DNA from 3 places in the Vibrio sp. R10-SG3-ISO10 genome. Region 2 is predicted to be linked to each of the others. Evidence: riboswitches for the same ligand, from Rfam matches in the RefSeq annotation. Region 2 holds a riboswitch; each other region holds the start of a gene.

Region 1 (2,267 bases), on a different contig from region 2:
ATTCTATTCAAGTTGGCTATATTGGGATCATGAAGGATGCACTGTGTGCGCGTATTCCACGATCACTTGATTGCCTTCAATGTAGGCATTTTGAATTTCACCATCGACACTCATGCGACTTTGCAGATACACCACCTTTGGTCCATGCTCATTGGTTTCTTTTAGGCTTGGAACCACATTTTTGGGCTCTAAATGAAGAAGTCGACAAAAATGGCTCACGAAAGACATAGTAAGCGGTGTCTCACCTCTTAATACGCGAGAAAAGCTGAGCTGATTCATCCCAAGCTTTTTGGCAAATTCCATCTGAGTGAGTCGCATTTTCGATTTTTTCGACATCCAGATTTGGTAGAGCGCCTCTCTATCTTTGTCGGTAAATTCCATCGTGATTCCTTGTATAACATTTTGGGGTGGATTGTCGTTGTTTTGGTACTTAACGTTGTCAGAGCTTGGTAAGTGAAAGTCAAAGCTTTGTCTGCTAGGCGTCAGTCAAACGAAGCACAAGTCAAAATCAAACCACCCAAACACATTCACAAAACACATCAATCAACCCATTTAATTAATCAATTTCAATAAGTTAACAGTTTAATCAATATGTAATTAGCAAGTTAATTTGCGACAAGAAATCCAGTTCGGGATTGTCATTCCACATTTTCATTTTAGGCTTAGCTTTTCTGGATCGCGTTAGCTACATTTCGCCTGCTTATACAAAACTCAGTACTTTGTAATTTAACAATATAGTGAGGCAAGTATAGGCTGCACTTCAGGCAAACTATCCGAAAGGTTAGGACGCAAAGCCACCGGTCTGTCGACATCTTATGTCTATGATAGCGGGGTTGCCATTTAGCGAGTCTCGCTAGATGTTTCGCGTGCCGGAGTGTCATCTTTTTTGTTATCCATAGATAAGGACAAATGATGAACAAACTCCCAAACAAATCACTCATTGCGTTAGCTCTACTTAGTGTGAGCGGTGCTAGCTTCGGCCATGGGTACGTTTCAGCGTACGAAAATGGTGTTGCTGAAGGCCGTGCAGCACTTTGTAAATTCCCAACCAGTGACACAAACGAAAAGAACACCAACTGTGGTGCTATTCAATATGAACCGCAAAGCGTAGAAGGGCCAGACGGCTTCCCTGAAACAGGCCCACGCGATGGTAAAATTGCCAGCGCTGAAACCTCGCTAGCAGCGGCGTTGGATGAGCAAACCGCTGACCGGTGGGTTAAACGACCTATCAAATCGGGCTCTCAGTACTTTGAGTGGACTTTCACTGCCAATCACGTCACTAAAGACTGGAAATATTACATCACCAAAGCGGATTGGAACCCTAATCAGCCCCTCGCTCGCAGTTCATTTGACCTCACGCCTTTCTGCGTTGTCGATGGGGGAATGGTTCAGCCGCCAAAACGTGTTAGCCACCTTTGTAACGTTCCTGAGCGAGAAGGTTACCAAGTGGTCCTTGCAGTTTGGGATGTAGGCGATACGGCAGCCTCATTCTACAATGTTATCGACGTGAAATTCGATGGTGATGGCCCAGTGATTCCTGATTGGAGTCAAGGCGGTCAGATCAACCCTACGCTCGATCTGAGTGTTGGCGATACAGTTTATACCCGTGTGTTTGACAGCAGCGGTGAGAACTCGTCTTACAGCACAGAACTCGTAATTCAAAACAGCGAACAAGGTAAAGCAAACAACTGGTCTTATGCTCTAGCGAGTAAGATTAACCAAGAGCAAAGCCAAATTCGTGCCGGACAGCTTAATGACCAAGGCGAATTTACCCCTGTTTATGGAACCAACCCAGTCTACCTAAAAGCAGGATCAGGACTAAACAGCGTTGAAATCGGCTATAAATTTGAAACACCAGAGCCAGAATACGACCTTGATGTTGTAGGGCTTCAGTCAGAGTACGTAATTGGCGAGTCGCCGACAGAGCTTGACCTGACACTAACCGCCACAGGCGACTTAACGGCTGAGTTAACTGTCTACAACCACCATCGCGAACCATTAGCTTCATACTCGAAGGAGCTGAAAGACGGTGAAGTTGAAAGCACCACGATGACTCTATCTAAGTCTGAGCTAGGGCATCATATGCTAGTAGTGGTTACCAAAGACGACCAAGGTAAAGTGATTGACCAAAATACGCTAGATTTCCACCTAGTAGAAGATCAAACGCCACCACCTGGTGACTACGACTTTGTCTTCCCACAAGGCTTAGAAAGCTACACTGCAGGAACTAAAGTCTTAGCCAGTGATGGCGCGGTTTATCAGTGTAA
Region 2 (2,267 bases):
ATCGATAACTCTGAAGAAGGCGGCTATCTAGCGACAAAATATCTGATCGAGCGCGGTCATACTGACATTGCTTGTTTAAGTGGTCACTTCGAGAAAGCGGCGTGTGTTGAGCGTATTAGTGGCTTTAAGCGCGCAATGGCTGAAGCTGATTTATCAGTAAACGAAGATTGGATTCTTGAAGGCAACTTCGAATGTGATACGGCGGTACTGGCTGCGGATAAAATTGTGGCGATGGATAAAAAGCCAACAGCCGTGTTCTGTTTTAATGACACGATGGCGCTTGGCTTAATGAGCCGTCTACAACAGAAAGGCATTCAAATACCTCAAGACATCTCAGTAATCGGCTACGATAATATTGAACTAGCAGAGTACTTCTCTCCACCTCTAACAACAGTGCACCAACCAAAACGTCGCGTTGGTAAGAATGCCTTCGAAATTCTTCTTGAGCGCATTAAAGATAAAGAGCACGAAAAACGTGTGTTCGAGATGCACCCAGAAATTGTCGAGCGCAATACCGTTCGTAATCTAAATAAATAACCTTAAGTCAGACGCTTAGCTGGTAGTCGTACTATTGGCTAGGCGTATATCTCCCCTCTATTTATTGAACCAACATCACATTTATCCGATACAAACGTGATGTTCTGCGCAGATTTTATTTATTCTTAATGTGTTCGATTAATGCCACGAACAGGGCAAACCATTTCGAAAGGATGGGACGCAAAGCCTCCGGCCTTAAACAATTTATTGTCTGGTAGCGGGGTTGCCGATGGCGAATATGCAAACTGTCATACCGCTTTTACTTGCACTCGTATGACACCTTACTGACAATGTCTCTGCATAATTTTGCTAATCTCTCGGACCTGCATTGGTGGCGTATACTTATACACCGAGAAAACACAGCATGGATAAACCAATACTAAAAGACTCAATGCGTTTATTTGAGCAGTTAGGACATATTAAGTCTCGCTCAATGTTTGGTGGCTTTGGCATTTTTGCTGATGACACTATGTTCGCACTTGTCGTCAACGATAAACTACACGTACGCGCGGACGCGGCTCTCGCTAAACAGTTCAGGTCTCAAGGGCTAGAACCCTATGTTTACAAAAAACGCGGATTCCCCGTCGTGACGAAGTATTTTGCGCTTTGTGATGATTGGGCAGCTGACGCAAATAAAACCTTAAAGATTGCGAACGTCGCCTTAAAAGCAGCAAATCAAGAGAAGCAATGCCAATCGCAAGCGAAACCCAATCGTTTGAAAGATCTGCCTAACTTGCGGCTAGCGACTGAGCGCATGCTCAAGAAAGCTGGTATAGATTCGGTAGAGAATCTGGAACAAGTGGGAGCCGTACATGCGTTTAAAGCCATTCAGACTACACACTCTTCCGATGTAAACATCGAACTTCTCTGGGCTTTAGAAGGTGCCATTAAAGGGACACACTGGTCGGTTATCCCCCAAAGTCGCCGTCAGGAGCTGTTAACTCAAGTCAGCTAACCTAAAAATAAATTTGTTTAAGAAGTCAGCCTTTGTGCTGACTTTTTTATTGGTTTTTATCTGCCATCTTGAAATTTGTGGCTTGCTTTCCCTGTCTTGTCTAGTAACACTAATAATTGATATCCATGAAATATGATGGAGCTGCACAACATGAATAAAAAGATCATCCTAGGAATTGTTTTCGTCGCACTAATTGTTTTACTTGGCGTAAATTTTGGTCAGTATCTCACGCTAGAAAACGCGAAGGCGCAGCAAGCAGAGCTCGCCGCATTTATCGCAGATAACTTTACTATCGCCGCTGCTAGCTATTTTATCGCCTATGTTGCTATCACCGCTTTCTCAATTCCTGGCGCTGCGGTCGTTACCCTTTTAGGCGCCGCTCTATTTGGTTTCTGGACAAGCTTACTGTTGGTCTCTTTCGCCAGCACCATTGGGGCAACACTCGCATTTTTAAGCAGCCGATACTTATTACGTGATTGGGTACAGAGTAAGTTTGGTGACAAGCTCAATGCCATCAATCAAGGCGTTGAAAAAGATGGCGCATTTTATCTGTTCTCATTGCGATTGATTCCAGTATTCCCATTTTTCCTAATCAACTTGTTAATGGGTTTGACTCCCATCGCGACAACTCGATTCTATTTGGTTAGCCAACTAGGTATGTTGCCAGGAACCGCTGTGTACCTAAATGCCGGCACTCAACTCGCTCAAATAGACAGCTTGTCGGGTATCGTCTCTCCTACCGTTTTGGCTTCTTTCGCACTTCTCGGGTTGTTCC
Region 3 (2,267 bases), on a different contig from region 2:
GCGTGAGTTCATCACCCTGTCAAATACTTGTAATGAGTAGAGGGGAACGGCAAGCAGCAACATACTAGTAAAGAAGCTACAAGCAAGAGCAAAAATGAGGGACTTTTTTAGATTTGTGTTGATTACACTTAATGATGGATTTTGCATAATTTTATTAAAAAAATAGAGTGCCAGTAAGCACTCTATTTGCTCAGTCAGAATCTCAATTATGCGATATCTAAATCAACGCTTGCATCAGGTACAAGTGCTGCGTCAGTGATTACGTTTACCACTTCGCCATTTTTCTCGAAGCTGTATTGTACTAAGTCTACAGAAGCTTTTACTCCAGCCAGAGAAAGGTAAGCTTCTTCTTCTGCGCCAGAGATGTCTGTTACTTGAGCAGCGACGTCACCCATTCCGTTTTTAAAGCCGTTAGAAGCTGAGATAACTAGCTCATCAATACCTACCGCTATGAAAGTGTTGTCAATATCAACTGTATTCACGTCGCCGTCGTCTTGTGAGTTGTGAAGAATTTTATCTAGGCTGATTTTCGCAGTAGTAGAAACACCTGATTCGCCTATTAATGCTTCGATACCTGCATTGTTTGTTGTTAGGTCAACAGAGACTTGCATGTCGCCATCTGCGTCTAGCACTGTTAGTGTGTCGAAGTCTTGGCCACCGTTGAAAAGCACGTCGTCTTCAGTTGCGATAAGTGTATCATTACCTGCGCCGCCAAGTAGTGCGTCCATGCCTTCGCCGCCAACAAGAGTATCGTTACCTTTGCCGCCTTTTAGTACGTCGTCGCCAACTTGACCATAAAGTTGGTCATCATCAGCACCGCCCCATAGTTTGTCGTTACCTTCACCACCAACGAGGATGTCTTCACCGCGACCACCTACAAGTGAATCATTACCTTCACCACCTGATAGGATGTCGTCACCACGACCGCCACGTACGATGTCATCGCCTGCACCACCAAGTACATAGTCATCACCGCGGCCACCGGTTACCAGATCATTACCTTCACCACCGAAGATGCGGTCGTTACCTAGACCACCAGATACAAAATCAGATTGATCGCCACCATTAAGGAAGTCATCACCGCGACCACCGAAAACTATATCAGCACCGCCAGAACCATTGATGTAGTCACTGCCGCGGGTGCCGATTAAGAAATCAGAAGTTTCTGAGCCGATTACGTGAGTATCTGTAACGTAGTTGTTCGCCATTTTTATCTCCAAACTCAATTTAAAAATTAAAGTTAATTACATTGGAGGTCTCAAAATTAATTGAGTGCTGCGATAGATGGGGTGAATCCTACTGAAAAATAGGATCATCTCTATTGCCCTCACATTTAATACCATTTAAATGTGTGGTAACCCAGCCGTCTTATAGGTTGGCACCTTAAGACCTGTTAGTTTTCCGTCCCTGACTCACATCAGGTTTGGCTTTTTCACGTGCTGCCTGTTACTAAAAAGGCGGAATTACTATAGGGCTTATTTTTAATAAAATCAACAAAAAAACCAAATATGTAACATAGGTCATTCTAAAAAGTTTTAGCCTTATTCGAAAAAGAAAAGAATTAAATTTAACCTCATCAAAACGAAGTCAACAGAGCCTATCAATATACAAGTAAGCAATATCATCAGTTACTGCAAAACTATGGGATACGAGTCAGTATGGGAGATGTTTGAATATAAAGCTCAATTAACCTGATACTTGATAATTTACTATACCCGAAGATCCTTTGTAAGAAATAATTCGCCCGGCGGTCGGAGCCACAACAGCGCACGTTTTAACATCGAAGTTTACCGTGGCATTTGCGCCAATTACGGCGTTATTGGCGATACTGACTTTGCCAAATACTTTGCAGCCCGGACCTAAATAAACATTATCGCCAATAGTAGGAGTTCCAGCGCTCTTACCTCGATTACTTGTACCTATCGTTACTCCTTGCGAAAGATTAACGTTACGCCCAATTTTTACACGACTATTAACAATAATCCCACCGAAATGACCAATGTATAAGCCTGGGCCTATTTGAGTAGTAACTGGGATAGAGATCCCTAACTTAAAGCCGACTTGTCTTAATTTAAGTCGGAACAAAGGATAAAGAAATACCTTCAGAATCTTCCGTTGTTTTAAAAACTGGCAAGTACGAAAATGGAAAATATACTTCCAGCCCTCTCCGATAAAGTATTCTTTTAACCCTGCATTAAAGCCAGATTTTCCCTCAATGCGATATAAGTCGGCAGCTAACAGAGTCTTATATTCTTGGTAATCCATGA

Evidence for each region. Region 2 has a riboswitch for cyclic di-GMP ahead of AC6R16_RS11470 (TfoX/Sxy family DNA transformation protein). Riboswitches for the same ligand answer to the same signal wherever they lie in the genome.
Region 1: another riboswitch for cyclic di-GMP. It lies ahead of gbpA (N-acetylglucosamine-binding protein GbpA); the one in region 2 lies ahead of AC6R16_RS11470 (TfoX/Sxy family DNA transformation protein).
Region 3: another riboswitch for cyclic di-GMP. It lies ahead of AC6R16_RS01745 (calcium-binding protein); the one in region 2 lies ahead of AC6R16_RS11470 (TfoX/Sxy family DNA transformation protein).

Annotation. Positions count from the first base shown of each region.
Region 1 covers NZ_JCBDHG010000022.1:841,861-844,127, reverse strand. Annotated here, with positions in the region: gene AC6R16_RS17360 (helix-turn-helix domain-containing protein) at 28-381, opposite strand; cyclic di-GMP riboswitch class I at 754-841, shown strand; gene gbpA (N-acetylglucosamine-binding protein GbpA) at 913-2,267, shown strand, end outside.
Region 2 covers NZ_JCBDHG010000020.1:320,467-322,733, reverse strand. Annotated here, with positions in the region: gene purR (HTH-type transcriptional repressor PurR) at 1-537, shown strand, start outside; cyclic di-GMP riboswitch class I at 682-768, shown strand; gene AC6R16_RS11470 (TfoX/Sxy family DNA transformation protein) at 902-1,492, shown strand; gene AC6R16_RS11465 (TVP38/TMEM64 family protein) at 1,643-2,267, shown strand, end outside.
Region 3 covers NZ_JCBDHG010000002.1:209,989-212,255, forward strand. Annotated here, with positions in the region: gene AC6R16_RS01740 (ATP-binding cassette domain-containing protein) at 1-147, opposite strand, end outside; gene AC6R16_RS01745 (calcium-binding protein) at 207-1,208, opposite strand; cyclic di-GMP riboswitch class I at 1,351-1,438, opposite strand; gene AC6R16_RS01750 (serine O-acetyltransferase) at 1,687-2,265, opposite strand.